One region of the Paenibacillus sp. ICGEB2008 genome, then DNA from elsewhere that is predicted to be linked to it. Evidence: a T-box and tRNA genes for the amino acid it is inferred to sense, from the RefSeq annotation. Region 1 holds a T-box; the other holds one or more tRNA genes.
What was found. The T-box of region 1 lies ahead of argS (arginine--tRNA ligase). A T-box ahead of a tRNA ligase gene usually reads a tRNA of that ligase, here a tRNA-Arg.

Region 1 (23,709 bases):
ACAGACATTGTTATTGATGGAGAAGATCGGACTGCGATCAAATTGATTGTAGAGCCAAGATAATAAATGGAAGTTGCCTGAGCCTGTTTACGTTTTGTAAACGGGCTTTTTTGCTTTGTGGTTTAATTACTATGGTTTTCAAAATAAATTTGTGGGCTTTAATCCAATGGGGGTATAGTGCATGAATGATAAGTTTGAAGCGAATTGGCCAGTTGTTGATCTTCACTGCGACGTGTTATGTAAAATGCAACTCGATTCGCAGGTAGATTTCAGTCATTCATCGCTTGATGTCACAAAAGAGCGTTTGCTAGAAGGCAATGTAAGATTGCAAACATTCGCTATATATATTTCACAGGTATTGGGTACACCGAAATTTGAGCATGTGGTTCGTCAAATTGAGCTGTTCAGGCAGCATGTAACTTCTACCTCAGGTGGGTTAAAACCTTTGCTGTGGAAAGAAGACTTGGCAGCATTTAAAAATACGTCCGCTATACGTCAAGTGGAGCAGGCAAAGCAGACAGACGTAGAGAAGCAAGCAGGAAAGATAACGAATGGGCATGGAAGTGGGACGAATCATACAGGATCACCTTGGGCGTTGCTTTCGCTTGAAGGGGTAGATGCGCTGGAAGGAAATCCGTTTTATGCGGATGTGTGCTATGCATTGGGAATACGGTTGATCGGGCTGACGTGGAATTATGCAAATTGGGCGGCTGACGGCATTATGGAGCTTAGAGGTGGGGGTCTAACCCGCAAGGGACATGATTTGGTCAATCGCTGTAATAGTCTGGGACTGCTGCTAGATGTATCACACTTGTCCTTACAAGGCTTTTGGGAAGTGATGGAGGAGGCGGCCTTACCGCCCATCGCCTCGCATTCGAACGCATTTGCGAGATGTGCTCATCCTCGTAACTTGCGAGATGAACAGATTCGGGCACTGATTGCCCGTAACGGACGAATTGGGTTGACCTTTGTCACGATGTTTCTGAAAGAGCAGGGTACAGTACACGCTGAGGATCTGTTACCGCACATTGAGCACATTTGTTCATTGGGTGGCGAAAGACATTTGATGTTCGGCTCTGATTTTGACGGTATCGAGGCCCATGTGCGAGGACTGGAGCACGCGGGGAAATATCCGGCTTTTGCAGAACTACTGCTGAAGCATTACTCTGAGGAGCTGGTCAAGGGATGGCTTGGAGAACATGCACTGGACTATTTAAGAACAAATCTGCCATCTAAAATGTTGTCCTAAATAGCTTAATATCGCAGTTGTTTTCGGCTGAGCATTTTCTTGACAAAGCGAGAACGATTACGAAATAATTGGAGCATCCGAGGATTGCATGGTGCTAAAATAACGCTTTCCGAAATTGGGCATACGTAGAAGCGAGCCTGAAAGCACAATGCTATACCGCCATACTAGAGGGGAGCTCCGTTACATAATGCTGATAAAAAAGGTTACCTGGCTTGAACTCTTTTATGATTTATTGTTTGTAGCAGCTGTCTCCAAGGCGACTCATGTTTTACTACATGTTGAGCATGGTAGTGTTGGTTGGCATAATTTAGAGAAGTTTATTTTGATTTTTATTCCGATCTGGTGGGCATGGGTGGGGCAAACAGTCTATAACAATCGTTTTGGTCAAGACAGTATAATGCATCGAATTTTTATGATTTTGCAATTATTTTTTGTGTTAATCATGACTGCTAGTCTTAATATAGATTTTGATGCGTATTATGTATCTTTTTTTGTTGGCTATATTGGCTTAAGAGGTTTGACTGTCGTTCAATATTTGCTTTTGGCCCCCAAGGAAACGGCTCATAAACAGGAAACAGCTCGTTTTTTTGGAACCTATCTTTGGGTTGGGATCGTAATCTCTAGCTTCTCCCTTTTCTTCGACTCGTGGGTTCGATATTTGATTTTGTATACTGGCATTGCGGTTGATATCCTCGTTCCATTAATCGGTCGTAAAAAATTGGTGATCACACCTATCCATACAGAGCATCTTTTGGAGCGTTTTGCACAGTTCACCTTAATCCTGCTTGGAGAATCAGTGATAAGTATACTTTCTGTTTTACAATCCGATCATTTCACGATCTCTTCCATTGGTTTTGCTGCTTTGACATTTGTATTGGTCATCGCAATCTGGTGGCAATATTTTGAGAATATAGAGAAGCGCGTAGACAAATCCAAACAAACAGCAGGACAGACTATTATCTATGGTCATTTGTTTATTTATCTTTCTCTTAGCATGCTTGCGGCTTCCATACAGCTCTTATTTTTAGGGCAAGCAGCCTATACTTTTGTGCTTTGCTTTACTTTTGCTTCTGTTTTTATTTATTTTTTGTCAGTTTTGCTGGTATTCCATCAGTACAGATTGAGTCATCTTAAACCTCGTCTCAGAGTCATTCTTTTCTTAACTGGAATCCTCTGTGCGCTGTTTATTCTGAATATATTTATTGTAGTTCCTCATCTCATCGTAGCTGAGATCATGCTTTTCTTTCTTCTGTTTGCAAAAATGACGGTTTGATCCCAGTTTTATATGGACGATATGTATGGCTGGTTAGGGCGAAAAAGGGAACTTTATGCACTATCCTTTTCTTTCTTGTCGAAATAGGAGTATAATAGCATAGATGTGTAAAGTATTGTATAGAGAAAAAGGAGTGACCACACGATGACTAAAATCGTACCTGTCGGCGTTTCCGCCCGTCATATTCACCTGACTCAAGAGCATATTGAAATCTTGTTCGGAGCAGGCTATCAATTGACTGAATTTAAACCTTTGTCCCAACCAGGACAATTTGCCGCAAATGAAACGGTAGCTGTAATTGGTCCTAAAGGCCAATTTGATAAGGTTCGCATTTTGGGACCAGCTCGTCCAGCTTCCCAACTGGAAATCTCTCGCACAGATTCCTTTGCTATTGGTGTAAAGGCACCTGTACGCGAATCCGGTAGCATTGATGGTACACCAGGAATTACAGTGAAAGGACCAGCCGGAGAAGTGGAACTGCAAGAAGGCGTTATCGTAGCAGCCCGCCATATCCATTTCCATACATCCGATGCAGCTAAATGGGACATTAAGGACAAGCAGTTGCTGAAAGTACGTGTTGGCGGCGAACGTGGCCTTGTATTTGAAAATGTTCTTGCACGTGTGTCCGATTCTTTTGCTTTGGATATGCATATTGACACGGATGAAGCGAACGGAGCCGGTGTGAAAAACGGTGACACTGCTGAAATCGTAGACTAATACACGTATTGAATACACAAGTTGTAAAAGTCCGATTCTTGCAAAAGAGTCGGGCTTTTTTTTATATACTATAAATACACCAATGCTCACCTTATACATAAAAAACTTTGTGCATCACACTGCATCTGATTCGTATCCGGGGATGATCTATGGCTATGACCTATAAATCATGCTATAATTTAGTGTAATGCCTTTTTCAAAGGTTTTTTGGAGCTTAAATAAAATAACCAACTGCCTAAAGATACAGTAAATCACAAATTAGCTCGTGAAATAGATGGTGTAAGGAGTGACCAGCGAATGGCTAAGGAAACAAAAGATTACTCCCAATATTTTGATTTCTCGGATGCGAAGATTATTTCTGAAGATGAGCATAGCAAAAAGATTCGTATTCGCGGACGTGAAATCAACATTATGGCGGAGCCGAACCATAGAAAAGAAAAGCAGCGTGGTAAAGAGGACGTACAGGTATTGTATGATAACGCAGTCCCGGATGAGCTAAAGCATATCGGTGAGGGCAAGCATTATATCGTATATACATTCGGTTGCCAGATGAATGAGCATGATTCCGAAACAATCAAAGGTTTGCTGGAGCAAATGGGCTACCAGGCAACCGAGGATCGGAAGGAAGCAGACATCATTTTACTGAACACCTGCGCTATCCGTGAAAATGCGGAAGATAAAGTGTTTGGTGAGCTGGGTCACCTCAAGCATCTCAAAACAGAAAAGCCAGGACTTTTGCTCGGAGTGTGTGGCTGCATGTCGCAGGAAGAGAATGTCGTGAACCGCATTATGCAAAAACATGGTTTTGTCGATATGATCTTTGGTACCCATAATATTCACCGTTTGCCTCAGCTCGTTAAGGAAGCACTCTTTAGCAAAGAAATGGTGGTCGAAGTGTGGTCCAAGGAGGGCGACATTATCGAAAACCTGCCGAAGAAGCGCGAGGGTATGCGGGCTTGGGTAAACATCATGTACGGCTGTGATAAGTTTTGCACCTATTGCATCGTTCCCTTCACACGTGGTAAGGAAAGAAGTCGCCGACCAGAGGATGTTATTGCTGAGGTACGGGATTTGGCCCGTCAAGGATTTAAAGAGATTACCTTGTTGGGTCAGAATGTCAATGCCTATGGCAAGGATTTGAAGGATATGAATTACAGATTCGGAGATCTGATGGATGATATGCGCAAAATCAATATTCCGCGTGTACGTTTTACGACCTCTCATCCGCGTGACTTTGACGACCATTTGGTTGAAGTCCTTGGTAAGGGTGGCAATCTGGTGGAGCATATTCATTTGCCTGTACAATCCGGTAATACGGATATATTGAAGAAAATGAACCGAAAATATACTCGTGAGCGTGTTCTGGAACTGGCCGCGAAGATAAAAGCAGCTGTTCCGCATGCTTCTCTGACAACGGATATTATCGTCGGTTTCCCGGGTGAAACAGACGAACAGTTCGAAGATACTCTATCTTTGGTGCGTGAAGTGGGCTATGACTTTGCCTACACATTTATTTATTCACCACGTGAAGGCACACCAGCGGCTTCGATGGAAGATAATGTGCCTATGTCGGTAAAAAAAGAGCGTCTCCGGCGTCTGAACATTGCTGTGAATCAAAACAGCCTTCGCTTTAATAGTCGATTGCGTGGCGAAGTGGTGGAAGTGCTGGTGGAAGGCGAGAGCAAAAATGACAGCAACGTGCTTGCTGGTCGGACTCGTTCCAATAAGCTTGTTCATTTTGAAGGATCGAAGGATCTGATTGGTTCCTTTGTCCAAGTTAAAATTACAGAACCTATGACCTTCTACATTAAAGGTGACTTGGTTCAAACGCCAGTAGCGGTTAACGGATAAAAAGAATAGTCTAGCGGGCTGCATGCGGTTTGAATAAAAGGCTGCGTGCAAGACCATCTAAGTGAGAAAAGGAGCGATGGACAATGACAGAGGAGCGGTTGCAACAAACAGAACTTCAATCGGCGGCGCGCCAGCATGATCATTTGGTCAATCGCGATATGATATTGGCAAAGGCCAAAGAGTTGGCGGGTATTCTGGGCAGCAGTGAGGAAGTCCAGGTGTTCCGGAAAGCAGAAGAAAAGATTCAGGACCATGAGCGCATCCAGCAACTGATTGCAACGATGAAGAAGAAGCAAAAGGAAATTGTAGCATTTGAATCTTTAAAGAATCAAAAAATGATTGCTAAAATAGAGGCTGAACTTCAGGAGCTACAGGAAGAGCTTGACGGTATTCCAATTGTAACAGAGTTTCAGCAGAGCCAGGTGGAAATTAATGAGCTACTGCAAATGGTGATCACGGCCATCCGTGATACGGTTGCTGAAAAGGTGAACGTAGAAGAGGGGAAGGTCACTTCCTCCTCTAATTGCAGTGACTAGAATAAGGTTTGTGGTGTGGAGGCTTAGCTTCCACGCCTTTTTTTCGGAAGCAATTAGTCATCGTATATGTTCATGGGACATCAAGAGAATTGCGACAGCATAGAAGGGATGGAAGAGAGGGAATGGATAAGTTGCGTAAGATGCTAGAGGGTGAAGATAATACCTTTTGGGAGTATTTAGGATGTGAGCTGATCACAGCTGATGCTAACGAGGCACATATCGCTTTGGAGGCCAAACAACATCATACCAATGTGATGGGGATTGTACATGGGGGGGTGCTCACTTCATTGATGGATCAGGCGATGGGGATGGTCAGTATGGCTTCAAGAAATATGGATCCATGTGTAACAACGAACCTGAATGTTCATTTCTTGTCAGCCATGGGACAAGGACGACTGGAGGTTAAAGCACGGATTATTCATCAGGGAGGCCGCACTATAACCACCGAGGCAGAAGTAAGGGATAGCGAAGGTACACTCGGTTGTACAGCTACAGCAACGTTCCGAGTGTTGCGTCAACAAGCAAGTGACTCAGGCAAGGCCTAACGCTTGACAAAAATTTTTATTATGTCATAATGAATTTATCAAAACGATATAATATGGTGATGCCAATGGATAGCAATCGTATAAACGAAGAGGCGCAGAAGGCGTCTTATAACATTAAGAAATACCGTACCCCGGATGGTGCTCCGGCGGATATCGTAATGTTTACTTTAACGAAGCGTGAGCGCAAGACGGTAACAAAGACATTGCCGATTCGTGAGCTGAAAGTGATGCTCATCAAGCGCCGGAGTTGGCCGTTTGCGGGACGCTGGGCGTTGCCTGGAGGGTTTTGTCAAGAAGATGAATCCATATATGGAGCGGCCAAGCGGGAACTGTTAGAGGAAACCGGTGTAGACGGCGGGCATCTGGAGTATTTGGGCGTATATAGTGGACCAGGCCGTGATCCGCGCGGGTGGATCATATCGCATGCTTTTTTTGCGCTGGTAGAAGAATGGATGCTAGAGCAACGGCAGGCGGCTGATGATGCTTCTGAGGTCGGGTTATTTACGATCAGAGAAGCGTTGGAGGAATTGGAGCTGGCGTTCGATCACCGGGATATCATAGTCGATGCTTATCGCAAGATTCAGTTGCAGATGCTTCAGACAACGATAGCCAAGCAGTTTTTACCGCCACATTTTACACTGGGTGAATTGTATCAGGTGATTCAGAGCGTCGTACCGGATTTCGAAGAGCCGAATTTTATTCGCAAAATAACATCGACTCGTAGCAGACAGGGAATACTGGAAGAGGTTCGGGATGAGAATGGTAAACCGCTGAGTTCCAATCAATATTCACAAAGACCGGCCCAGTTATATCGCTTTAGTGATAGAGTACCGCGTTTATCTATCTATACGTAACGTTTATTGGGATAGGTTACGCATAGAGCGTGCAATCTCACTTTGATGATAAGGAGCTGACTGTACGATGAAGGCACTGATTGTTATTGATTACACGAAAGATTTTGTGGACGGTAGTCTGCCTGTGGGACAACCTGCGATTGAGCTGGATGAACGGATCACAGCCATCACGCAAGCCTATGTAGAGCAAGGGGACTTTGTTGTCATGGCTGTTGATTTACATGAGGAGAATGACCCTTATCACCCGGAGAGTAAGCTGTTTCCTCCACATAATATACGTGGAACCGATGGACGACAATTGTATGGTAAGCTTCATAGCCTATATGAGCAACAAAGTGATCGTATCTACTGGTTGGATAAAACACGGTACAGTGCTTTTGCTGGTACAGATCTGGAACTCAGGTTGCGCGAACGCGGGATTCTGGAAGTACATCTGATTGGTGTGTGTACAGATATTTGTGTGCTGCATACGGCTGTAGATGCTTATAACAAAGGTTTTGCTATTACCGTATATAAGGACGCTGTGGCGAGCTTTAATCAGGCGGGACATGACTGGGCTTTGGGCCATTTTGAGGGAAGTCTTGGAGCCACGGTGTGGTCGGCTGAAGATACGCTTTTGCGCCAGAAGAAGTAAAATAACTGAATGATTGTGCACCAATGTCCGATAACAAAATGGAGTCGGATATTGCTGAATCTGGGCAGATAAGACGGTATGCCGTCACCAAGCCAGGGACCAGGGACAGTCAGAGAGGATGATACGATGAAGTCAACGAGCCTCGCATTACATACAGATAAATATCAGATTAATATGATGTACGCCCATTGGGTGAACGGAAGTCACCAACGTAAAGCTGTGTTCGAGGCGTATTTTCGTAAGCTCCCTTTCGGTAATGGATATGCCGTGTTCGCTGGTCTGGAACGCATTGTGAATTACATCTCAAATTTGCGGTTTACAGAAGAGGACATTCGCTATCTGTCAGAGCAGGAGGAAAAGTACGATCCCATGTTCATGGAGGCATTGCGCCAGTTTAAGTTTGGCGGAACGGTCCATTCGATGAAAGAAGGGGCGCTTGTTTTTCCAAATGAGCCTCTGGTCCGTGTTGAAGGAACAATTATGGAAACGCAGCTTGTCGAGACGGCGTTGTTGAATTTTATGAATTACCAGACACTCATTGCGACAAAAGCATCGCGTATCAAGCAGGTGGCCAGTGACGATACACTGCTCGAATTTGGTACACGGCGTGCGCAGGAGGCAGATGCAGCCATTTGGGGAGCGCGTGCAGCTTATGTTGCAGGTTTCGATGCGACTTCTAATATGCTGGCAGGCGAACATTTTGGGATTCCGACAAAAGGAACACATGCCCATTCATGGGTACAAACCTTTATGACGGAGCAAGAGGCGTTTGACGTGTATGCGAAGGTTTTGCCAGATCAGGTTACATTGCTGGTAGATACCTTTGACACGCTGGAGAGCGGTGTTCCTCATGCGATTCGGACAGCAAAGATGCTGGAGAGTCAAGGCAAGCGTATGAATGCCATCCGTTTGGATAGCGGTGATTTGGCTTATCTATCTATTCAGGCCCGGGAAATGCTGGATGCCGAAGGTTTGGATTACGTACAAATTGTTGCTTCCAACGATTTGGATGAAAATACGATTTTCAATCTAAAAGCCCAAGGTGCACGTATTGATGTATGGGGTGTAGGAACACAGCTGATTACGGCTTCAGATCAACCTTCATTAGGCGGAGTGTACAAGCTGGTTGAGCGGGAAGTAGACGGTGAAATGCTGCCGACGATTAAGATCTCGGGTAACCCGGAAAAAGTATCTACACCAGGCAAAAAGGATGTATACCGCATTGTGGATAAGAAGAAAGGGAGAGCTGTAGCTGATTACATTTCTTTCCCGGATGAAGAACGTCCGCGCAATGGTAAGCGCCTGAAGCTGTTTAACCCTTTGCATCCATATATGAAGAAGTATGTTGAAAATTACGAAGCTGTACCGATGCTTGAACCTATTTTTATAAATGGACAGAAGGTATACGAGCTTCCCGAACTGGATGAAATTCGTGCCTATCATGCTTCACAGTTGAAACTGTTTTGGCCAGAATATTTGCGGAAGCTGAATCCTGAAATTTATCGTGTTAATCTTAGCGAGAAGGTATGGGAGCTGAAGCAAAGGCTGATTGATAGCTACATGCAGCCCGAAGTTGAAGAAAAAGAATAATGTGAAAAGGCACCTCATTCAAATATGGGGTGCCTTTTTGTGTCGGCGCATGTGTGGAATAGGAGCTTATTTATAAATTTCTCTCATCACATGTCGCAGTTCAGGGACAATAATGCGTTCCATTGCCAAACGAACGGCTCCGCGGGAGCCAGGCATAGAAAACACAGCTGTTTGGCCCACAGTACCCGCTACAGCCCGGCTTAATATAGCTGCTGATCCAATGTCCTCAGCAAAGCTTAAGTAACGGAAGATTTCACCAAAGCCAGGTAGTTCCTTATCCAGTAAAGAGGAGATGGCTTCATATGTAGTATCACGCGGAGAAATGCCAGTACCACCTGTTAAAAGTACAGCCTCGATGTCCTCATGTGCTGCAGCTTCGGTTACCAACTGCCGGATACCCTCATAGTCGTCTTTGACGATAACATATCGAACAACCTTATACCCATTCGTTTCTAGTAGTTCCTTGAGCAGTCGGCCCCCAGTATCGGTTTCCATGGTTCGTGTATCAGAGACGGTCACGACCATGCAGTTAACCTGCTGCGGAGACTCCCGTCGGTGCTCCTCTACAGATGTTATGTTCATTACAATCTTCACTCCTTGATTCATGGTTAAGCATATTCTTTTTTTACAATAGAGGAATGACCGACTGGATGCAAGTCAGAAACGAGGGATAAAAAGTTATGTGATTAATATCCTTGCGCTTGCACCTTGGAATATAGTACACTTCCTTACATAAGTCGGGATTTTCTGGGTTTATTTTGTTGAAAGCGCGAACATCAATTGATTAATTTCAAGGCTCAGCGGGTAATAGTACAGCAGGATCAACAACTGGGAGGTAATGTATTATGAATCATTCATACCAAAAATGCGTGGATGCTTGCCTGGAATGTATGAACGCTTGCAATGTATGCTATGTAGCAAGTTTGAAGGAATATGATTTAGCTATGCTGCGTGAATGTATTCGAGTGAGTAGGGAATGCGCAGAGATATGTGGGTTTGCTGCTCAAATGTTGCAGCGCGGAACGGATTTTGCCGAGGAAATCTGTGAGCTATGCGCCAAAGCCTGTGAGGTATGTGCTGCTGAATGCAGCAAGCATTCCCATAATCATTGCAAACATTGTGCAGAGGCCTGCCGTCATTGTGTTGAGGCTTGTCGCCAATTGGTGGCAGTGTAATTACATATACAGAACTAGTCCCTGAAGAGGGAATAAAAGGTTGCTTTCTACTAAATAGGTTTGTATAATGGTGGGAATTAACGTCAAGGAACGGGAGAGTAGCAACGGAACCGTATCATTACAGCGAGCCGGAAGAGGTGGAAGCCGGTATGAAATCCGATGTGAAGCGCACCCGGGAGACGGTTGATCCAACGATAAGAACTTCTAGTAGATCAACCCGGCTGACACCGTTATTTGTCAATGGAGTGAAATCGCGATTTGTGTAAGCTAGCTTTATCTACACAACCGATTTACAAAGAGTGGTACCGCGGGGATATCGAAGTTCTCGTCTCTTGATTATATCAAGAGGCGAGGGCTTTTTTTTTGTTAGATCCTATAAAAAGAAGGAGAGAGGAACATGTTGTTGATGATTGCTACCCAAGCTATTTTAGCTCATACGGGCTTGGAGGAGAAAGAAGTTTTATCTTTATTCGAGGTGCCTCCGCAGCCTGAATGGGGAGATGTGGCGTTTCCCTGTTTTGTGCTGGCTAAGAAATTTCGAAAGTCTCCACAGCATATTGCAATGGAATTGGCAGAGCTAGTAAGCCATGAAGCGGGTCTAACCGCTACAGCATCGGGTGCCTATGTAAATATTACATTGGATCGATCTGTTCATATTCCACCGATGCTAGCTGAATTGAGCAAGACTGAGTTTCTCAAGCCCAATATTGGGCATGGACAGCGAGTAGTAATTGATATGTCCTCGCCCAATATTGCGAAACCATTTGGTATCGGTCATCTTCGCTCTACTGTTATCGGTGCCGCCTTGTATCGCATACTTGGTGAAACCGGATATGTACCGATTAGTGTGAATCATCTAGGGGATTGGGGAACACAATTTGGCAAGCAAATTGCGGCCTATAAAAGATGGGGTAATGAAGAGCAGCTACAACAGGATCCGATCGGGGAATCATTGAAGCTATATGTCCGTTTTCATCAGGAGGCTGAGCATGACCCGTCTTTGGAGGATGAAGGTCGCGAATGGTTCCGACGTTTGGAGCACGGGGATACTGAGGCTCAACAACTATGGGAGTTTTTTGTTGAAGTCAGTCTGGGTGAATTTGATCGTATGTACCAACGCCTTAACATTTCGTTTGACCATGTGTTGGGGGAAAGCTTTTACAATGATAAAATGCAGGCAGTTGTTGCCCAATTAAGAGCAAAAGGATTGCTGGAGGAAAGTGATGGAGCACTTGTGGTTCGTCTGGAAGACGAGCAGCTGCCGCCGTGTCTTATTTTGAAGAAGGATGGGACTACCATTTATCCCACCCGTGATCTGGCAACAGCGATTTATCGTCATGAAGTGATGAAGGCTGATCGGCTGCTGTATGTCGTTGGCGGGGAACAGAAGTTACATTTCCAACAGGTATTTGCGGTGCTCAAGCATGCAGGGGAGGCATGGGCAGAGCAATGTGGGCATGTACCGTTTGGTTTAATGCGGTTTGCAGGCAAAAAAATGTCCACAAGACGCGGCAAGGTGGTGAAACTGGAGGAAGTGCTGGATGAAGCTGTAGCGCGTGCTCAAGCCATTATTACGGAGAAGAATCCCAATTTGCTGGAACAAGAGGCAATAGCAGAAGATGTCGGCATCGGAGCGATTATTTTTGGCGATTTAAAAAATAACCGTCTGAATGAAGTGGATTTTTCGTTGGAGGAGGCATTGACCTTCGAAGGTGAGACTGGCCCTTATGTGCAGTATACCCATGCGCGTATACGCAGCCTTCTGGAGAAAGCTCGCGCTCGCGCTGAGGTTGATTCTAATTCCAGTGACAACGTCCTTGGTCAAGAAGGGCATTCTCCTGAATGGAATATCGTTTCGGATGAAATGCTGGGTGACGCAGGCTGGACCTTGCTTAAGCAGTTGGATCGCTATCACGGGCAGCTGATACGTGCTGCTCAGCAACTGGAACCTTCGGTTATTGCTAGATTTGCATTGGATACAGCACAGGCGTTCAACCGTTTTTATGCTAAGGAAAGGATTGTCGATGGTGGACAGTGGCGCATTCAGTTGGCGGAACAGACTGCAGATATGCTGGCAAGTACACTGCGACTTCTTGGACTGAAAGCTCCTAACCGGATGTAAGCTACCACAAGTGGGTATTTTTGTTAGGTTCACTGCTGCTTTTGCTAGCTAAAATTACTGCGAATTAGCTCTTTTCTCTAAAAGGCGCTGTAAAAGGAAAACTATCATAGACACTTTTGGGTTTGCATGGAGATGGTGAGCAGAAAAGAGCAAGACGGGTTACACTAATCGCAGGGTATTCCAATGTTTTGCAACCAATTTGTGCATATTTGAAACATTTGATGGTTTTATTGCGTCCGTAAGTATAGAAGCAAAGTAAACATGGAGGTGTATCTCATGATCAAAAATAAAAGCGTGGCAGCTGCGCTGCTTGTCGTCTGTTCATTGGCTGTGGCTACGTCGGCTTCTGCTTTTCGTGATATAAAGGGAGCTGAGCAGGAGAAGATCGTAAGTTCACTTCAGAACAAAGGAATTATTCAAGGGATAACCAAGGATAAGTTTGCACCGGATCAAACGCTCACGTATGCACAAGGAGTACACTTGGTTGTTCGGGCGATGGATCTTCAGGTTATGCCTGATTTTACAACGGGCTCCTTTGCAAACATTCCGGCTTCCGCATGGTATGCCGATTCCTATCGGATTGCAGTCCAGCACCAAATCCCTCTGTCACCGGATATTAATCCAAGTACCCGCATGACTAGGGAGCAATTCGCGAATATTCTGTATAAAGCAGTGAGTGCAACGGGTGAATATCCAACGGTCCGTATGCTTATTAACATAGCAGATGGCAAAAAATTAGACCAAGAGTCGAACGAAGCAGTTCAATTTCTTTTGTTGACCAAAATTGCAACATTGGATGAAAAGAGTAACTTTAACCCGGATCGTAAAGTAACGCGGATGGAGGCAGCAGAAATGGTCTATCATGCATCCGAGTTTGTACAAAATCATAAACCGATGCAAGCCACTCCGGAAAATCCAGCTGAGCCTGTAGATTCAGATCAACAAACCAATATTAGCATGAGCATAGAGAAGGCGAATGACCAGCAGAACAAAGTAACCATCACTCGTCTTCAGGCACCTAATCCAGGTTACGGTATTGAAGTGGATCACATCGACTACGTAGATGATACGAATGCGGTCATTTACTACAAGCTGACGAGTCCAAAACCAGGGGAAATGAACATTCAAGTCATTACAGATACCCACACCAGTACATTGATAGATAGTAAGTATAAGGTTACGCTCAAAGCAGTCGATGGAACAATGCTTCCTCCCACAGGTACAGGCACGTCTGTAGCTAAATAAAACGACAAGATATGTCATATATAAAATAAAGCCAGCGAGTCCCCAATATGAATGGAGACCGCTGGCTTTTTCATGCTAAATATTAATTGTTAGCCCCAGGCTCTAGTATTATTTAAGCTTTAAATGCGACTTTACCTGTAAGCAAGTCATTTTGCGCAGAAGGTGTAGCTGAGGAAGACGCAGATTCTGCTGCAACCGTTCCTGACTGAAGTTGATACATTTGGAAGTAACGGCCGCCTTGGGCCATAAGCTCGTCATGGCTACCCCGTTCAACAATTTCACCCCGATGCAGCACCAAAATTTGGTCTGCACTACGAATGGTGGACAAACGGTGGGCAATGATAAAGGTCGTACGTCCCTTTTTGAGCACTTCAAGAGCAGATTGGATGAGCGCTTCCGTTTCGGTATCAATATTGGCGGTAGCTTCATCCAGAATTAAAATGGCCGGATCAAAGGCTAACGCGCGAGCGAAAGAAATAAGCTGACGTTGCCCGGCGGATAAGGTGCTGCCTTTTTCAATAACAGGCTCATCAAATCCTTGGGGCAAATGGGCTAGCAGTTTGTCGGCGCCAACGTCATGCAGCGCTTTATTCACCTGCTCTCTCGTAATTCTACTATCTCCGAGACTGACATTAGAGGCTACCGTACCTGTGAACAAATATGGGTCTTGAAGCACAATACCCATATGATGGCGAAGCCATTGCTTAGGAATACTTTTGACAGGCGTTCCGTCAATGGTGATCGTTCCTTTTTGCGGATCATAGAACCGGAATAGCAGGTTGATAATTGAGCTCTTACCTGATCCGGTATGCCCGACAAGAGCAACCGTTTGGCCGGGCTGTGCTGTAAAGGAAATATGCTTAAGCACATCATCCTTTTTGTAGGCAAAGGAAACATCATTAAATTCTACCTGGCCTTTGTAACGCGGCATCGTACCATCTGTCACCGGCTCTCCAGTTTCGTCCATCAATTCAAATACGCGTCCTGAGGATACGATGGAAGTATCCAGTACGGCGAGCTGGTTGACCATCCCCGTTATAGGTTGGAACAATCGACCCAGCACATCGACGAAGGCATACAATACCCCTAGTGATATCGCACTACCTGTAGTGCCAAGCGCCGCAGATCCAAAATACCACAACACGACAGCGAAAGCGAGGTTTCTCAACACGTTGACCAAATTGTGCGAAGTAAAAGCGTTCAAATTCAGCATTTTATTCTGATGCTTCATATAGTCATCATTTAACTCTTCAAACTCTTGCTGTGTTTGTTTCTGATGCCTGAATACACGAATAATGGACATCCCCTGAATGGATTCATTAATAATCGCATTAATCTCGCTGAGCCTGGATCGGATGATCGTGTTATAGCGGGTTGCAACCTTGCGGTACAATACAATCCATAAGATCAGCAACGGTACAATAAATAGAGAGATAAGACCCAGTCTGAAATCCAGTAGAAAGAGTGCCACATATACCCCTGCCATCGTTACAATCCCTGAAGTGAAGTTTGAGAGTACAGCCACAAACAAATCTTTGACTGCCTCCGTGTCATTCGTAACACGGGATACGACCTTGCCTGCGGGTAAGTTATCAAAAAAGTAAACTGGCAAGCGCTGAATGTGTGCATAGAGATCAAGCCGAAGCTTCTGAATGACTTTGTTCGCCGAGGATTGCAGCCAGTATGTTTTGCCGAACTCGGCAAAAATCGAAACGACTAAAAAGAAGCAATACCACCCAATCAGCTGAAAAATGCCGGGCATTTCCGGTTTGTAAAAGCTATACAGCTCATCAGCCGTTAGAGCCTTAGCTTTATAATGAAAGGTGTCGGAGCCGCGTGTCACGGTCAGCGTACCGTTCGTAAAGGATCGGTTACCATCCGCTACCTGGACGGAACCATCGACAAATACAAAAGATCTGCCGACTTGTAAAATCCTCGCTTCGCGCCCTTTGGTCTCCCCGGCCTCAAAGCGATCTTCACGTTTAAAATGGGTTCCAGCATAACTTATAGTGCCGTCCACACTAGTCGTTTCATAAAATGGTTTTTCAATAGCGAGCATGTGGTCGTCAATCATCGTTTTGGCGATGAAGGGACCGGCCAGCTCAGCGGCTACTCCAATAGCCAGGGCGATGAGAGCGGCAATAAAACCCGCTTTGCTCGTCAGTGCATACTGGAACAGCCTTTTGCCGATATTGGGTTTCATTAGGATACCTCCCCTGAGGTCAGATCAGATTCCACTTGTTGCCGTTCATATTGTTGTCGGTACCATCCGTCAGCTTGAAGCAGCTCATTGTGGGTTCCTTCCTCAATAATACGTCCTTGCTCCAGTACGACGATCCGATCTGCATGCTCTACAGCCGATAGACGGTGGGTGGAGATCAAGGTTGTTTTACCCGAGCGTTTATGACGGATATTGTCAATAATACGTGCTTCCGTGCGGGCATCTACTGCTGATAGTGCATCGTCGAGTACTAGAATATCCGGATCACCAATAAAGGCGCGCGCAAGCGAAACACGCTGCTTCTGACCGCCGGACAGGGCGATGCCTTTTTCTCCAACCAATGTATCCAGTCCATCGGACAGAGTTCCCAGATCCTGATCAAAGGCGGCCGTACGAATTGCTTCCATGATGTAAACATCATCGGCACCAGGCTTTCCGAACTGAATGTTCTCGCGCACCGATTTGGAGAACAAAATTTGTTCTTGCGGCACGTAGCCAATCCAGCTGTGTAATTGTTCCGCTGCAATGTCCTCCAGCCGAGTGCCGGAGATTAAAATATCACCACTGCCAGTCGGATATTCATGCAATAGCTGTTTGAGCAAAGTGGATTTTCCACTGCCTGTTCGACCGACGACACCTAGTGTTTCCCCACGTTTGAGCTCCAGATTCACATGTGACAGATTGTCAACCGTGGAGGTAGGATAACGAAAAGTAACGTCTTTCATAGTGATGGATTCGGGATGATCCACTGGAACAGGTTGGGCTACATCCTGAACGTCTGGCTGGACATCGAGAGTTTCATTGACCCGGTCCAGGGAAGCGCTACCGCGCTGCATAATGTTAATCAGTTCGCCAATGGCAAACATCGGCCAAATCATCATTCCTAGATACATGTTAAAAGATACCAGTTCGCCTAGCGTGATATCGTTATGAAATACCAGATAAATACCATACCCGAGTCCGATAACGTAACTAAGTCCTACACATAAACGGATTGTTGGTTCAAAGAGAGCATCCATTCGGGCCACTGCCAAGTTTTTACGAAACACATCCTCAGTAATATCGGCAAAACGTTTTTCGTCCATTCGTTCTTGCACATAAGCCCGAATGACACGGATACCAGCCACCGACTCCAGCACCTGGTCGTTCATATCGCCAAATGCATCTTGTGCCAGTGTGTAACGCTCATGTACGGCTTTACCGTAAATACTCATGGCCAGCGCAATAAAAGGAAGGGGCAGAATGGCCGCCAGTGTTAGCTTCCAGCTAATCAGGGTTCCCATGGCAACCAATACAACGGTAAGGTAGACAGTGGAGTCCGTTAATGTCAACATACCGAAGCCTGCTGTACTTGCGACAGATCGAAGATCGTTCGTGGCACGAGCCATCAGATCGCCTGTACGATTGCGTTCAAAAAATGGAGGGGTCATCCGCAGCAGATGATTCATAAAACGTGTGCGCAATAGGCGCTCCACCAGATTAGCACCACCAAACAGCTTGTGCATCCATATGTACGTAATGTAGTAGATGACGGCAAGAATGCCTATGATGTACAAAATATAACGCCAAAGCGAGGACCAGGAAATCGAACCGCGTACAATCTCATCAATGGCGCTGCCTAGCAGCCGAGGTGGAGCAAGCTCCAAAACGCCAACCGCAATCAGCAAAAACAATCCAATGGCGTATCGGCTTCGTTCTCTTTTAAAAAACCAGCCTAAATTTTTGAGTACTGAGAACAAGAGGAATCCCATCCTTTCATGTCAAGTTCATTCGAGAGTTGTGTACCATTTTGAAGAAACAACAGCGGCTTGTTGCCACAAGTACGATTCGGCAACAGGCGCAAAAAAGGCATACCGTCCGCAGACGATATGCCTTAAATCTCAATATCATATGGCGCGCAGGTATTTTCAGCACACTCACCACTGAAAAACTGCTCAAACGCAGGCAGCCACTCGTATTAAACCATACAACAGAAATGGCCCAATTCTAAAGGATGCGACAGGGGAGATGCTCCGGTATGAAGTTGTTTTGTTTGTAGATGTGGGTGAAATACAATCATAAATTTTAGCACCGGAAACACTCCTTTCTTCCTCAAAATGGGGTTATTCTTACATGAGTTATCGTTCAAATTGGTAATAAATTTCAAAATGGATCTCGTATGGTTGAATCTTAACACCCTTTTTTACGAATTGTCAAACCTTTTTCAAAAAAATGTATATGACTTGTCCAGGAAGCCGCATGGGGAGAGACGGTTGGTCGTTATTCCAAAAGATGCTATGATATAGTTAACAGGACGTCATTGTACAAGGAGATGAGCATAACGCATGAGCATACAGGTAACTGAACCTGCGGCACAGTGGTACATTAAGGAGCTCGGTTTGAATCGTGGAGATTCCATCCGTTTTTTTGTTCGCTATAGTTCCGGCGGTGGGTTGCATCCAGGCTTTTCTCTGGGAATTGCCGTAGAGCCTCCGCAGCACCCTGCATTACAGCATGAAGCGGCTGGCATTACGTTTTATATGGAGGACCAGGATTACTGGTATCTGAAGGGCCACCATCTGGAAGTTAAGTATTTGGAGGAACATGACGACATTATTTACACCTATGAAAAGGATGAACAAGCTTAATGCCTCCACGTTAAAAATAGTATGCTAGTAATGGTTTATGGACATGAAAAGCGGCGGAGTATCGTGTGGCAGGGGATGAACCTGCACATGATACTCCGCCGCTTTATTGTGGTTAGGGCAGGATGCCGTATTGTTAAGGGTTGTTAAACATCGGACCATCGACTGCAAAATCAAAATCATCAATATCGTACACATGTACAGGTACGGAAGCTTCGATAATGCGGTGAATCCAGTCCAGTTGATCAGTCAGGATGGGTAATGCTTCACGCTGAGCTGTCAACACCAGTTCGGTTTCAATCGGATCAAAATACTCTCCGTAATGCGCCGTATCAACAGCATTAATGACAATGAGTGATGTATTGGCATCGAATAGGATTGGCAAGCTTTTCGCCCAAGGCATCTGAAGGGCACGCCGAATTTTTTTCTGATTCAACGGTTCTTCAAAATAACTGATCAGCTCACTTACTTTTCGCTTCACATGTTGATCGTCCATAGGGTTATCCATGAGAGGCTCTGTACTGTCCTGGAATTCGTACAGCTCTAGCAGTGATGTGTAAGGCACTATATATTCCACAGGGGCGGGAGATGTAAGCAACTGGCCATATATAGCCACCATTACAGCTTCCGTTACAAATTGTCGAGACATCGGTCAAGCCTCCTGCATTTACCAAATTATGCGATTTGAGTATAACACAAAGCGGGACTGAATTCAGCCAGATATGCAGATTGCCATCATTCATTTGTATATTTGTTGAACGGCTCTTTTCAATCCTGTGTCTAGAAATTTAGGAGCGACCGATTAATAAGGAGAGCAGCCCGGCAGCAATCAGAGGTCCAACAGGAACCCCTTTAAAGAAGGCAACGCCAATGACGGTCCCGATCAGTAGACCTGTCACAATAATAGGCTGTCCGGACATCAAAGTTACTCCGCGGCCGCCAAGGTAGGCTACCAGAATTCCGATACCAATCGCGAGCAGGGACTTCCAGTGCAGGAAGGACTCTGTCACCTGATTGATGCTGATTTTACCGCTGGCTAGCGGGGTCATGACCCCAATCGTCAAAATAATAATTCCGATCGTCAAGCCATACTTTTCAAGCCAGGGGAAAGCAGTATGAAAGCTGGTTACCCGCAGCAGTAGTAGTACTACCATAGCAATCGTCACGGTTGAGTTGCCACTGATAATTCCAAGGCCAGCCAGTACCAGTAGGATAAGTGAGCTGTAATCCATTCAGTTGTTCTCCTTTGATCGTTTAACTTTGGATATGTTCGGCGATTTGACGCCCGTGCCAGCGACCTGTTTCGATAAACACTTCATTGGCATTGCTGCCTGAAGCGATAACTCCGGCGACATATATACCTGGGATGTTAGTTTCCATCGTGGCAGGATTAAATTCGGGTTTGTCCAGATCTTCAGCCATGTGGACTCCGACAGACTCCAGTAGTTTTCGTTCTGGGTGAAATCCAGTCAGTGCCAGTACAAAATCATTTTCGAGCTGGAATGCTTCTGTGTTCATCGGAGTGACGATAACATGGTCTGGATGAATTTCAGTAATGCGTGCGCCTAAGTGCAGTGTGATCTTCCCTTTTTGTACCATACTGTCGAACAATGGACGAACCCACGGTTTGATATATGGAGACAACTCATTACGACGATAAACCATATCAATCGTAGCCCCGACCCGCACCAATTCCATTGCAGCATCTACCGCAGAGTTACTACCGCCGATGACTGCGACCCGGGTTCCTGTATAGGGGTGGGCTTCGCTGAAATAGTGAGTGACTTTATCCAATTGTTCCCCGGGAATGCCCAGATAGTTCGGATGATCAAAATATCCCGTAGCCACGACGACATAGCGTGAAGAATAGCTCTTGGTTATTTCCCGTTTGCTTAGAGTATGTACGGTAAATGTACCGTCTTCCTGCCGCTGAATGGATTGAGCCTCCTCATAATGCTGAATGTCCAGGTTATAATGTGAGGCTACTTTGCGATAGTACGCAAGTGCTTCATGACGAAAAGGCTTGTCATTGGGAGTGCTGAACGGAACATCACCGATTTCCAATAGTTCAGCGGTGCTAAAAAACTGCATATTTGTTGGATACAGAAAAATGGAGTGAACGATGTTGCTTTTTTCAATAATGATCGTACGCAAACCTCTGCGGCTGCATTCGATTGCAGCGGATAGTCCGCAAGGTCCGCCACCGATAATGATTACGTCGTGCATTTGGATGAACCTCCAGTTGTATTAGTTTATTTCGTCAAACGGATCTCAGAATTGATGCAAATAGCTCAGTGTGTGAGAAGTTTTCAAATAATAATCCTACCGTAATGTGTGCACAATATCCAGCCGTTTTCAGAAAGAGATGATGGAAGAGAGAATTGACAGAAACATTTGACAAACATATAATTAGATAATTATCTATTTAGGTTAAGCGAATTTGCTTGCATAGGAAATCTGTAGTAGTGAAAAGAGGTGCAGTTACGGTGCAACTAGATAAAATGGTCAATTATCATAAAGCACTTGCGGACCCAACGCGTATGCGAATATTACTCCTTTTATCCCGTGGTGAGATGCATGGTCAAGCTTTGGCGAAAAAGCTAAATCTGTCACAGCCTACGGTTACGCATCATGCTTCCAAACTCCGAGAGGTCGGGTTGATTAAGGAACGCCGTGATAAAAACACAGTGTATTTTACACTGAACCCAGAGCTGATTCGGCAGCATGCCGAGGCGACAGTGCGTTTTATTTTTGAAAAAGGAGAGGAAGAGGAAGATATGTCCGAATTGAATGAAACGCTGGAAGCAACGGTTTTACGCAATTTTTTTGCCAAGGACGGCAAGTTGCGTCAAATTCCTGCCCAGTATAAGAAAAAATTGATCGTACTACAGATGCTCGCCGAAAAACTGGAGCCAGGGCGCATCTATCCTGAACGTGAACTAAACGAGTGGATCAAGCAATACCATGAGGATTTTGCGACGATTCGGCGTGAACTGATCATGCATCAGTTTATGTACAGGGAGCGAGAAATGTACGAATTGAACCCGCGTGAAATGTGGACACGATGGGATCAGGTACGTTAAACAAAACTTGAAATAGTTTTAAATGTTTAGAATCAGCCTTGACAGACAATTGATGGACTTGTATGATAAAGGAAATTTTAGGAGGAGGCGATGTTATATGCGTACGAACATGAGTGAATGGGTTCAGCAGCAGAATGACTTGTCTCCCGCACGGACGATGCACGGCTAAAGACTGTTAGATCTATAGTCTTAGCTCAGCAGTTGGTTGGACAGTAGAACCAACGAAATCCGCAGGGAGTGATTCCCTGCGGATTTTTTTATGGTCAAGTGTTTTGTTATCCGGTTGTTGGTTTCGAAAGTAGTCCGTGTAAGACTGCTTGCATAAGTGAACGAACGGATCACATCGCTTGAGCTGTATACATTCCGCAGGGGTTTCCCTGCGGATTTTTTGCGTTGTTTGCTTGCGGAGAGAAAAATGTACACCTATTGAGTAACACCAAAAAAAAATTAAACATGATCTCAGGAGGAAAATAATGAGTATACATGAATACGGTTGGTCTGATTACTGGAACGGTTTGTGGGACCAATGGAAGCAAAACTATGAGGAACGAGCAGGAAACACGCAGATACGCCCTGCCCGCTTGATTGCCGATTATGGACAAAAGGTGAAGCTTATTACGATGGATGGGGAACGCTGGGGAGCCGCTTCAGGTAAGCTAAGACATGCTATTGTTGACCCGGCGGAAATGCCGGCTGTAGGGGATTGGGTGGCCATCACCACGTCGGACGAAGTATCGGATGCAGTAATCCATGCTCTCTTGCCACGCAAAAGCCAAATATCTAGACAGGCTGCAGGCTTTGAGACGAAGGAGCAACTGATCGCGACCAATGTAGATACGCTTTTCCTTGTTAATGCGCTGAATCATGATTTTAATATGCGCAGATTAGAACGGTACTTAATCATGGCCTGGAATAGCGGAGTAAACCCGGTTGTCGTGTTGAGTAAGAGTGACCTTTGTGAAGATGTCGAACAGCGGGTTGCAGAAGCGGAAGGAGTTGCTCCTGGAGTACCCGTTATCGTAATTTCTGCTTTGCAGAACGAAGGCAGAGAGCAGCTGGAGGCGTTCCTTGAGCCTGGGTGTACGGTTGCTTTGACTGGCTCTTCCGGTAGTGGCAAATCCACAATAGTGAACTGGCTATCCGGGGCTGAAGTTCAACTGACACAGGATGTGAGGGAGGAAGACAGCCGAGGCAGGCATACAACCACACACCGACAGCTTTTTCCCATTGCAAAGCAAGCCGTTCTGCTCGATACACCCGGTATGCGCGAGCTTAATCTATGGGATGATTCCACGGGTGTAGCTCATACCTTTGCTGATATTATGGAAACAGCTCAGCAATGCCGTTTTGCCGATTGCAAGCATAAGGGAGAAGCTGGATGTGCGGTGGAGGAAGCTATCCAAAGAGGGGAATTATCTGAATCCAGAGTGAACAATTATCGCAAGATGCAGCGGGAACTGGAATATCAGGCACGCAAGGAAGCAGACCGACGTAGAAAAGATAGCCGTTCAAGTACAACTCCGGGCCGCAGGGATCAGCGAGGTGGTTGGCGACGTGATGTGGAGTGGTAAGGCGAGCTGTCATGAAACATCATTTGTAGAAATTTAAGAAAATCTATGTGGTAGTCGGCATATGGTGTAGAGGGGTGAACATATGCCGAACTACAGCATTGTGGTGGATTTATCGGATCGTCGTCTATATTTAAAAGATGGAAGTCAGATCGTTCTTAGTTATCCAGTCGGTATTGGGAAGGTGGCTACACAGACACCGCATGGGCAATTTACGATTATTAACAAACAGCCCAATCCGGGCGGTCCTTTCGGAGCGTTCTGGATGGGGCTGTCCAAGCCGCATTATGGCATTCACGGCACCAATGAGCATGGTCCATTGGCAAGTTGGTGTCACATGGCTGCATTCGAATGCATAATAAGGATGTACTGGAGCTTCAAGAGAAGGTAAGTATAGGGACGCCGGTCACGATACAGCCATA
Region 2 (6,139 bases), on a different contig from region 1:
TTTTGCGAACAAAATCAATTTACTCACTCGTTGTTCAGTTTTCAAAGATCAAATTCTTTTTCACTGCTTTTTTCAGCAGCTATAAGATCATATCATGTTCATTCCAAAAATGCAAGGGTTATTTTTTTCGAAGATCATTTCACCCTGCTTATTCTCTTTAGAAACGGCTGTTTTGTTGTCAGCTCAAATAATATATCATTTTTAACTACAGAATACAACTTGTAATATTTCACAATAAATCAATATCTAAAATTTCTTTACTACTAGTCAACTATTTCAACATGATGGCTACTTCAAAACACTATATCGTTGATTTGCCGCTAAACGCGCCGTCGATTCTTTTTAAGATATCTACGATACTCGTTCCTTTTAATCGCTTGTTGTCAGAAGACTTACAATTAGACGGAGTCTTTTAGCCCCCGCCTAACAAGCTCATAAATTTATAGTCTGCAAATCTCATGGGCACATTGGCCATACGAAGGGCAACAGCACATAGCGCGCAACACCTTGAGATCGTGAATGACGATTTTTCCGTCTCTCGTATCCAAGGTACCCTGCTCTTTCAGCGAGCTCAGCATCCGGTTCACACTCTCGCGCGTTGCTCCAATCATCTCACCCAGTTCGGAGTGACTTAACTTCATATTCAGTAAAATGCCATCCTTCACAGCTACCCCACATGTATTACTTGCACGGATTAACGTAGACGCTAGTGCCCCCGTTTTACCATACAACAGTAAGTCCCGAAACCGTGATTGCATAATTCGTTGCTTCATTGCCATCCACTGTATAAACTGAAGCGCCATTTCCCCATGCTTAGACAGGAGCGACTCCAGATCCTTAACAAGCACGACACCTAATTCACACACATCGGCTGTTTCTGCAGTGCAACTATACTCTTCCCCATCTATCCCACTAAACTCCCCGATTAAATCGCCTTGGTGCTGAATAGTCAGAATCAATTCTTTACCGTCTTCTGTCGACTTACGGAGTTTAACATGACCCGAATGTATATAATAAAGCTGCTCCGCATCATCACCCTCTCGGAAAAGCATAACGCCTGCCTTTACCTTCTTCCAGGACATGATATCTTTTAACAGTTCAAAATGCTCTTCCGTCAGAAAAAGCTGAATCCCCGTGCGCTGCGTTTCGTCCCTAAACCGTTCCATACAAGTGGCTTGCATATTAGCGTCCTCCTCGTGTTTACCTGATATCTTTATCATAATGTTTTAATTCCTGGGTTGTTATCGGGAGAACACCTGATTTTGCACCTCCCTACTCCCTGATTTGCAGTGATAAATATCACTTCCAGGATTATCTAACGCCCCATTTATCGCCCCACCTCTTATTGATTACCCAGTCTAATGAAAAGTCAGTGTTTCCTGCGCCTATAGATCAGGGGGTTCCCTGAATTACTTTTGTACCTGTCGGAATTACAATAAATTAGAGCTACAGTTGGTTAAGATAAAGGATGTGTCTTCTATGCTACAAATAACGGATGAAATGCGAAATGAACTGAACCAGTTGCGAGATCATGTTTATGGGGATCTCACTGCACTTGCATTTATGTCCAGGTCAGGGGGTAAGTTGCATTGGTATTATGCCTCCGGCAGCCGAAACAATCGCTATCGCCTTATCTCTTTTAAAGTCGGTCATGGGATTGCCGGGATGGCTGTTCGTCTGGGGCGTACCGTAACCGTTAGCGCTTTAATATCAGGCAGTATACGTTTACGTCAAGAATGTGCGCTTATGCTGGCCGAACAGTTACATTCTGCAGTAGCCATTCCCTTTTCCAGTACAGGAGACTTGCCAAACGGTGTGCTACTTGTCGGTAACCGTGAAGTGAGAACATTCACCGAATCTGATGTAGCCAAGGCCACTCAAGTCGCTCATCGCCTTGGCCAGCTATGTGCCCTCCCTCTCACTCCATAGATTGATATTTGAAGAAAAATAAAATTTATAAATATAAGTGAACATGAACAGCTCATCTAACTATCTCTGTTGATTGAAATCCCTAAAATTTGCTATGATTATGACAAAACGCACGGTTTTTTTACCGTTCGAGGGGATGACTAATTGATTCGTATACTAGTAGTGGATGATCATGTTGTCGTACGTTCTGGCCTCATGGCCCTATTGGACGGCAAAAACGGTATTAAGGTAGTAGGAGATGCAGCAGACGGGGATGAAGCAATCCGCAAAGCGGTGGAGCTACAACCTGATGTCGTGCTCATGGATTTTAGTATGCCACCTGGCAAAGATGGCCTCACGGCAACCACCGAATTAAAAAAACAGTTGCCGGATACAGAAGTGCTTATTTTAACGATGCATGATGATGAGGAATATCTGTTCCGAGCCATTCAAGCCGGAGCATCTGGATATATTTTAAAAAGTGCACCTCATGAGGAATTACTCGCTGCCATCCAGTCTGTGGCCGAAGGCAGTGCCTATCTATACCCCAATGCAACCAAACGCCTGATGAGTGAATATCTGGACAAAATCAAACAAGAGGGCATAGCCGGGCCGTATGAATCCCTGTCTGAGCGGGAAAAAGAGATCCTATCATGGGTAGCCAAAGGATATGCCAACAAGGAAATTGCCGAACACCTGGTGATTAGCGTCAAAACCGTAGAGTCCCACAAAAGCAACCTTATGGAGAAGCTTAACTTGAAAACACGGCCTGAGTTGGTCAAATTTGCACTGAAAAAGGGGTTGCTCCATTATGAATGAACCTTCTAACCCTTTACTGCAGCCCGCCTTTGGGGAGTCAACCGATAAACTACTGAATGATTTGGAAATTCATATACCAGATTCTCCTTTTCTCCATGTACTGCGTAGTTCTCTCCACCAGCTATCCAATCTAAAATTTGCTCTAGATACATCTTCCATCGTTGCTCTGACCGATCATCGAGGAATTATTCAATACGTAAACGATAAGTTCTGTGAGATTTCGCAATATAGTCGTGAAGAATTGATCGGGCAGGATCATCGTCTCATTAATTCGGGCTATCATACTCGAGCCTTCATGAAGAACCTGTGGACTACGATCCGTTCTGGTGAGGTATGGCAGGGAGAAATACGAAATCGTGCTAAAGATAACAGCTACTACTGGGTGAATACTACGATTGTTCCATTTATGGACGAGGAAGGTAAACCCTATCAGTACTTAGCGATCCGTAATGAAGTAACTAAATTAAAAAAAGTAGAGGCAGAGCTTCAGACCATGATGACGCAAGTCATGCAAATACAGGAGGAAGAGCGTAAACGTTTTTCAAGAGAGCTTCATGATGGGATTGGTCAAAGCCTGTTTTCACTTATTATTCAACTAGATAGCCAACTAGCTGAACAACCCAACGCTACTTTGGAAAATTTGCGTGCACAGGTAACCGATATCATTAAAGATGTTCGTGGCCTAGCGTGGGAACTTCGTCCCTCAGTTCTGGATGATTTGGGTGTCGTACCGGCCCTAAGAACTTATATTGAAAATTTCTGTTCGCATTACGGAATCGAAGTGCATTTTCAATGTACTTTACGTAAACGCCTTGATATCCGAAAAGAAATAGCAATCTATAGAATTGTACAGGAAGCACTGACGAATGTGGCTAAATACGCAGATGTAGCAGAAGCATACGTTGATGTAGAGGATCAAGACGAAATAATAAAAGTAACTATTCGGGATGAGGGTATGGGCTTCTCTGGAGAATCCAAAGGAGAGGGAGTTGGATTGTTCAGCATGGAAGAACGAGCTAGAGGAGTAGGCGGCTTCTTGAGCATGACCTCTGCTCCAAATCAGGGAACCTCCATACAGCTGACCATACCAGTGTAAAACCTGTGTACTAGATCAGTTATCGGTGTATACTCACTGCAGGAGCAGAAGGAATACACCGATAGCAAGGATTATCGATAGTCAACACTTTGTAGAATCTATGGAAGATAAACATACAAAAAAAGAGAGAGCTCTGTCCCCAGACAGGCTCTCTTTATTTATAAGGTGTCACCACTGAGGCAACAAGAATCCGCTATAGCAAAAAGCGGGTGATGGGAATCGAACCCACGCTACCAGCTTGGAAGGCTGGAGTTCTACCATTGAACTACACCCGCAAATCAGTATCGGGATGACACGATTTGAACATGCGACCCCCTGGTCCCAAACCAGGTGCTCTACCAAGCTGAGCTACATCCCGACATTATACATTTTTTAATAAATGGCGCGCCCTGAGAGATTCGAACTCCCGGCCTTTTGATTCGTAGTCAAACGCTCTATCCAGCTGAGCTAAGGGCGCATATTTAGTTCCATAATGAGCAGTCAAGGCGCCACCCAGATTTGAACTGGGGATGAAGCTTTTGCAGAGCTTTGCCTTACCACTTGGCTATGGCGCCGTATGGATAATGGAGCGGACGACGGGAATCGAACCCGCGACCCTCGCCTTGGCAAGGCGATGCTCTACCGCTGAGCCACGTCCGCAAAATATGGTGCGGTCGAGAGGACTCGAACCTCCACGGGGGGTTAGCCCACACGGACCTGAACCGTGCGCGTCTGCCAATTCCGCCACGACCGCAAAATAACTTATAAATGGTGAGCCATGAAGGACTCGAACCTTCGACACCCTGATTAAAAGTCAGGTGCTCTACCAACTGAGCTAATGGCTCTTAATGGCTGGGGATATAGGATTTGAACCTATGCATGACGGAGTCAAAGTCCGTTGCCTTACCGCTTGGCTAATCCCCATTAAATTAAGAATCAAAGGGCGGCCGATGGGGCTTGAACCCACGAATGCCGGAGTCACAGTCCGGTGCGTTAACCACTTCGCCACGACCGCCATATGATTATAAAAAGACTGGTGGAGGATGATGGATTCGAACCACCGAACCCGTAAGGGAGCAGATTTACAGTCTGATGCGTTTGGCCACTTCGCTAATCCTCCAAAATGGTGCCGGCGAGAGGACTTGAACCCCCAACCTACTGATTACAAGTCAGTTGCTCTACCAATTGAGCTACACCGGCACATTGCCAATTCCCACTTGAAAGGTGGCTCGGGACGGAATCGAACCGCCGACACGAGGATTTTCAGTCCTCTGCTCTACCGACTGAGCTACCGAGCCATGTTTTATTTTACAATTATATCATATAGTTTACACTATATGTAGTTAAAATGGCGGAACTGACGGGATTCGAACCCGCGATCTCCTGCGTGACAGGCAGGCATGTTAGGCCTCTACACCACAGTTCCAGAGGCATTTCCAACAGGAAATTAATTGCGGGGGCAGGATTTGAACCTACGACCTTCGGGTTATGAGCCCGACGAGCTACCGAACTGCTCCACCCCGCGACATCAAAGGTATTTCTTAATACTATTAATGGTGGAGGCTGAGGGGATCGAACCCCCGACCCTCTGCTTGTAAGGCAGATGCTCTCCCAGCTGAGCTAAGCCTCCATAATTATGACCCGTAGGGGATTCGAACCCCTGTTACCTCCGTGAAAGGGAGGTGTCTTAACCCCTTGACCAACGGGCCTTGCAAAATGAATTCTGATTTAATAATTTTGTGGCGGAGAGAGAGGGATTCGAACCCTCGCACCACTTACGCAGTCTAACCCCTTAGCAGAGGGTCCCCTTATAGCCACTTGGGTATCTCTCCGAGTAGCGGCAGAGGGGATCGAACCCCCGACCTCACGGGTATGAACCGTACGCTCTAGCCAGCTGAGCTACGCCGCCACCTTATATATAAAATTCAGAAGTATTGAAATATGGCTCCCCGAACAGGACTCGAACCTGTGACAACTCGATTAACAGTCGAGTGCTCTACCAACTGAGCTATCAGGGAATATTGGTGGAGCCAAGGGGGATCGAACCCCTGACCTCCTGCGTGCAAGGCAGGCGCTCTCCCAGCTGAGCTATAGCCCCAAACTTTTAGTCAATCTAGAAATGGTGGGCCTTAGTGGACTCGAACCACCGACCTCACCCTTATCAGGGGTGCGCTCTAACCAGCTGAGCTAAAGGCCCTAATTCATTAAATTTTATCATCCTTTAAAGGATTTTGCTTGGCGGCGTCCTACTCTCCCAGGACCCTGCGGTCCAAGTACCATCGGCGCTGGAGGGCTTAACGGTCGTGTTCGGGATGGGTACGTGTGGAACCCCTCCGC

Region 2: it has a tRNA-Arg gene. The T-box ahead of argS (arginine--tRNA ligase) is inferred to sense a tRNA for this amino acid. The anticodon was not compared.

What each region holds. Positions count from the first base shown of each region.
Region 1 is NZ_AMQU01000022.1:132,383-156,091, forward strand. It holds gene C400_RS0119740 (stage V sporulation protein S) at 1-63, shown strand, start outside; gene C400_RS0119745 (dipeptidase) at 182-1,249, shown strand; gene C400_RS0119750 (low temperature requirement protein A) at 1,437-2,522, shown strand; gene pduL (phosphate propanoyltransferase) at 2,667-3,239, shown strand; gene miaB (tRNA (N6-isopentenyl adenosine(37)-C2)-methylthiotransferase MiaB) at 3,537-5,090, shown strand; gene C400_RS0119765 (RicAFT regulatory complex protein RicA family protein) at 5,174-5,626, shown strand; gene C400_RS0119770 (PaaI family thioesterase) at 5,749-6,171, shown strand; gene C400_RS0119775 (NUDIX domain-containing protein) at 6,237-7,025, shown strand; gene C400_RS0119780 (cysteine hydrolase family protein) at 7,093-7,659, shown strand; gene C400_RS0119785 (nicotinate phosphoribosyltransferase) at 7,786-9,249, shown strand; gene C400_RS0119790 (MogA/MoaB family molybdenum cofactor biosynthesis protein) at 9,316-9,831, opposite strand; gene C400_RS0119795 (four-helix bundle copper-binding protein) at 10,095-10,424, shown strand; T-box leader at 10,502-10,760, shown strand; gene argS (arginine--tRNA ligase) at 10,822-12,546, shown strand; gene C400_RS0119805 (S-layer homology domain-containing protein) at 12,823-13,791, shown strand; gene C400_RS0119810 (ABC transporter ATP-binding protein) at 13,904-15,994, opposite strand; gene C400_RS0119815 (ABC transporter ATP-binding protein) at 15,994-17,751, opposite strand; gene C400_RS26975 (hypothetical protein) at 17,802-18,002, shown strand; gene C400_RS0119820 (HesB/YadR/YfhF family protein) at 18,337-18,639, shown strand; gene C400_RS0119825 (hypothetical protein) at 18,773-19,285, opposite strand; gene C400_RS0119830 (DUF441 domain-containing protein) at 19,425-19,868, opposite strand; gene C400_RS0119835 (YpdA family putative bacillithiol disulfide reductase) at 19,891-20,862, opposite strand; gene C400_RS0119840 (DUF2087 domain-containing protein) at 21,123-21,719, shown strand; gene rsgA (ribosome small subunit-dependent GTPase A) at 22,193-23,290, shown strand; partial or broken gene C400_RS0119850 (L,D-transpeptidase) at 23,373-23,709, shown strand, end outside.
Region 2 is NZ_AMQU01000036.1:317-6,455, reverse strand. It holds gene C400_RS0125675 (Crp/Fnr family transcriptional regulator) at 441-1,181, opposite strand; gene C400_RS0125670 (GAF domain-containing protein) at 1,480-1,929, shown strand; gene C400_RS0125665 (response regulator) at 2,074-2,727, shown strand; gene C400_RS0125660 (PAS domain-containing sensor histidine kinase) at 2,720-3,823, shown strand; tRNA gene C400_RS0125655 (tRNA-Gly) at 4,028-4,098, opposite strand; tRNA gene C400_RS0125650 (tRNA-Pro) at 4,108-4,181, opposite strand; tRNA gene C400_RS0125645 (tRNA-Arg) at 4,204-4,280, opposite strand; tRNA gene C400_RS0125640 (tRNA-Cys) at 4,307-4,377, opposite strand; tRNA gene C400_RS0125635 (tRNA-Gly) at 4,388-4,462, opposite strand; tRNA gene C400_RS0125630 (tRNA-Leu) at 4,469-4,556, opposite strand; tRNA gene C400_RS0125625 (tRNA-Lys) at 4,572-4,647, opposite strand; tRNA gene C400_RS0125620 (tRNA-Gln) at 4,652-4,726, opposite strand; tRNA gene C400_RS0125615 (tRNA-His) at 4,745-4,817, opposite strand; tRNA gene C400_RS0125610 (tRNA-Tyr) at 4,837-4,922, opposite strand; tRNA gene C400_RS0125605 (tRNA-Thr) at 4,927-5,002, opposite strand; tRNA gene C400_RS0125600 (tRNA-Phe) at 5,028-5,100, opposite strand; tRNA gene C400_RS0125595 (tRNA-Asp) at 5,152-5,228, opposite strand; tRNA gene C400_RS0125590 (tRNA-Met) at 5,254-5,327, opposite strand; tRNA gene C400_RS0125585 (tRNA-Val) at 5,357-5,432, opposite strand; tRNA gene C400_RS0125580 (tRNA-Glu) at 5,440-5,511, opposite strand; tRNA gene C400_RS0125575 (tRNA-Ser) at 5,543-5,634, opposite strand; tRNA gene C400_RS0125570 (tRNA-Met) at 5,638-5,711, opposite strand; tRNA gene C400_RS0125565 (tRNA-Asn) at 5,745-5,820, opposite strand; tRNA gene C400_RS0125560 (tRNA-Ala) at 5,825-5,900, opposite strand; tRNA gene C400_RS0125555 (tRNA-Ile) at 5,923-5,999, opposite strand; rRNA gene rrf (5S ribosomal RNA) at 6,036-6,139, opposite strand, start outside.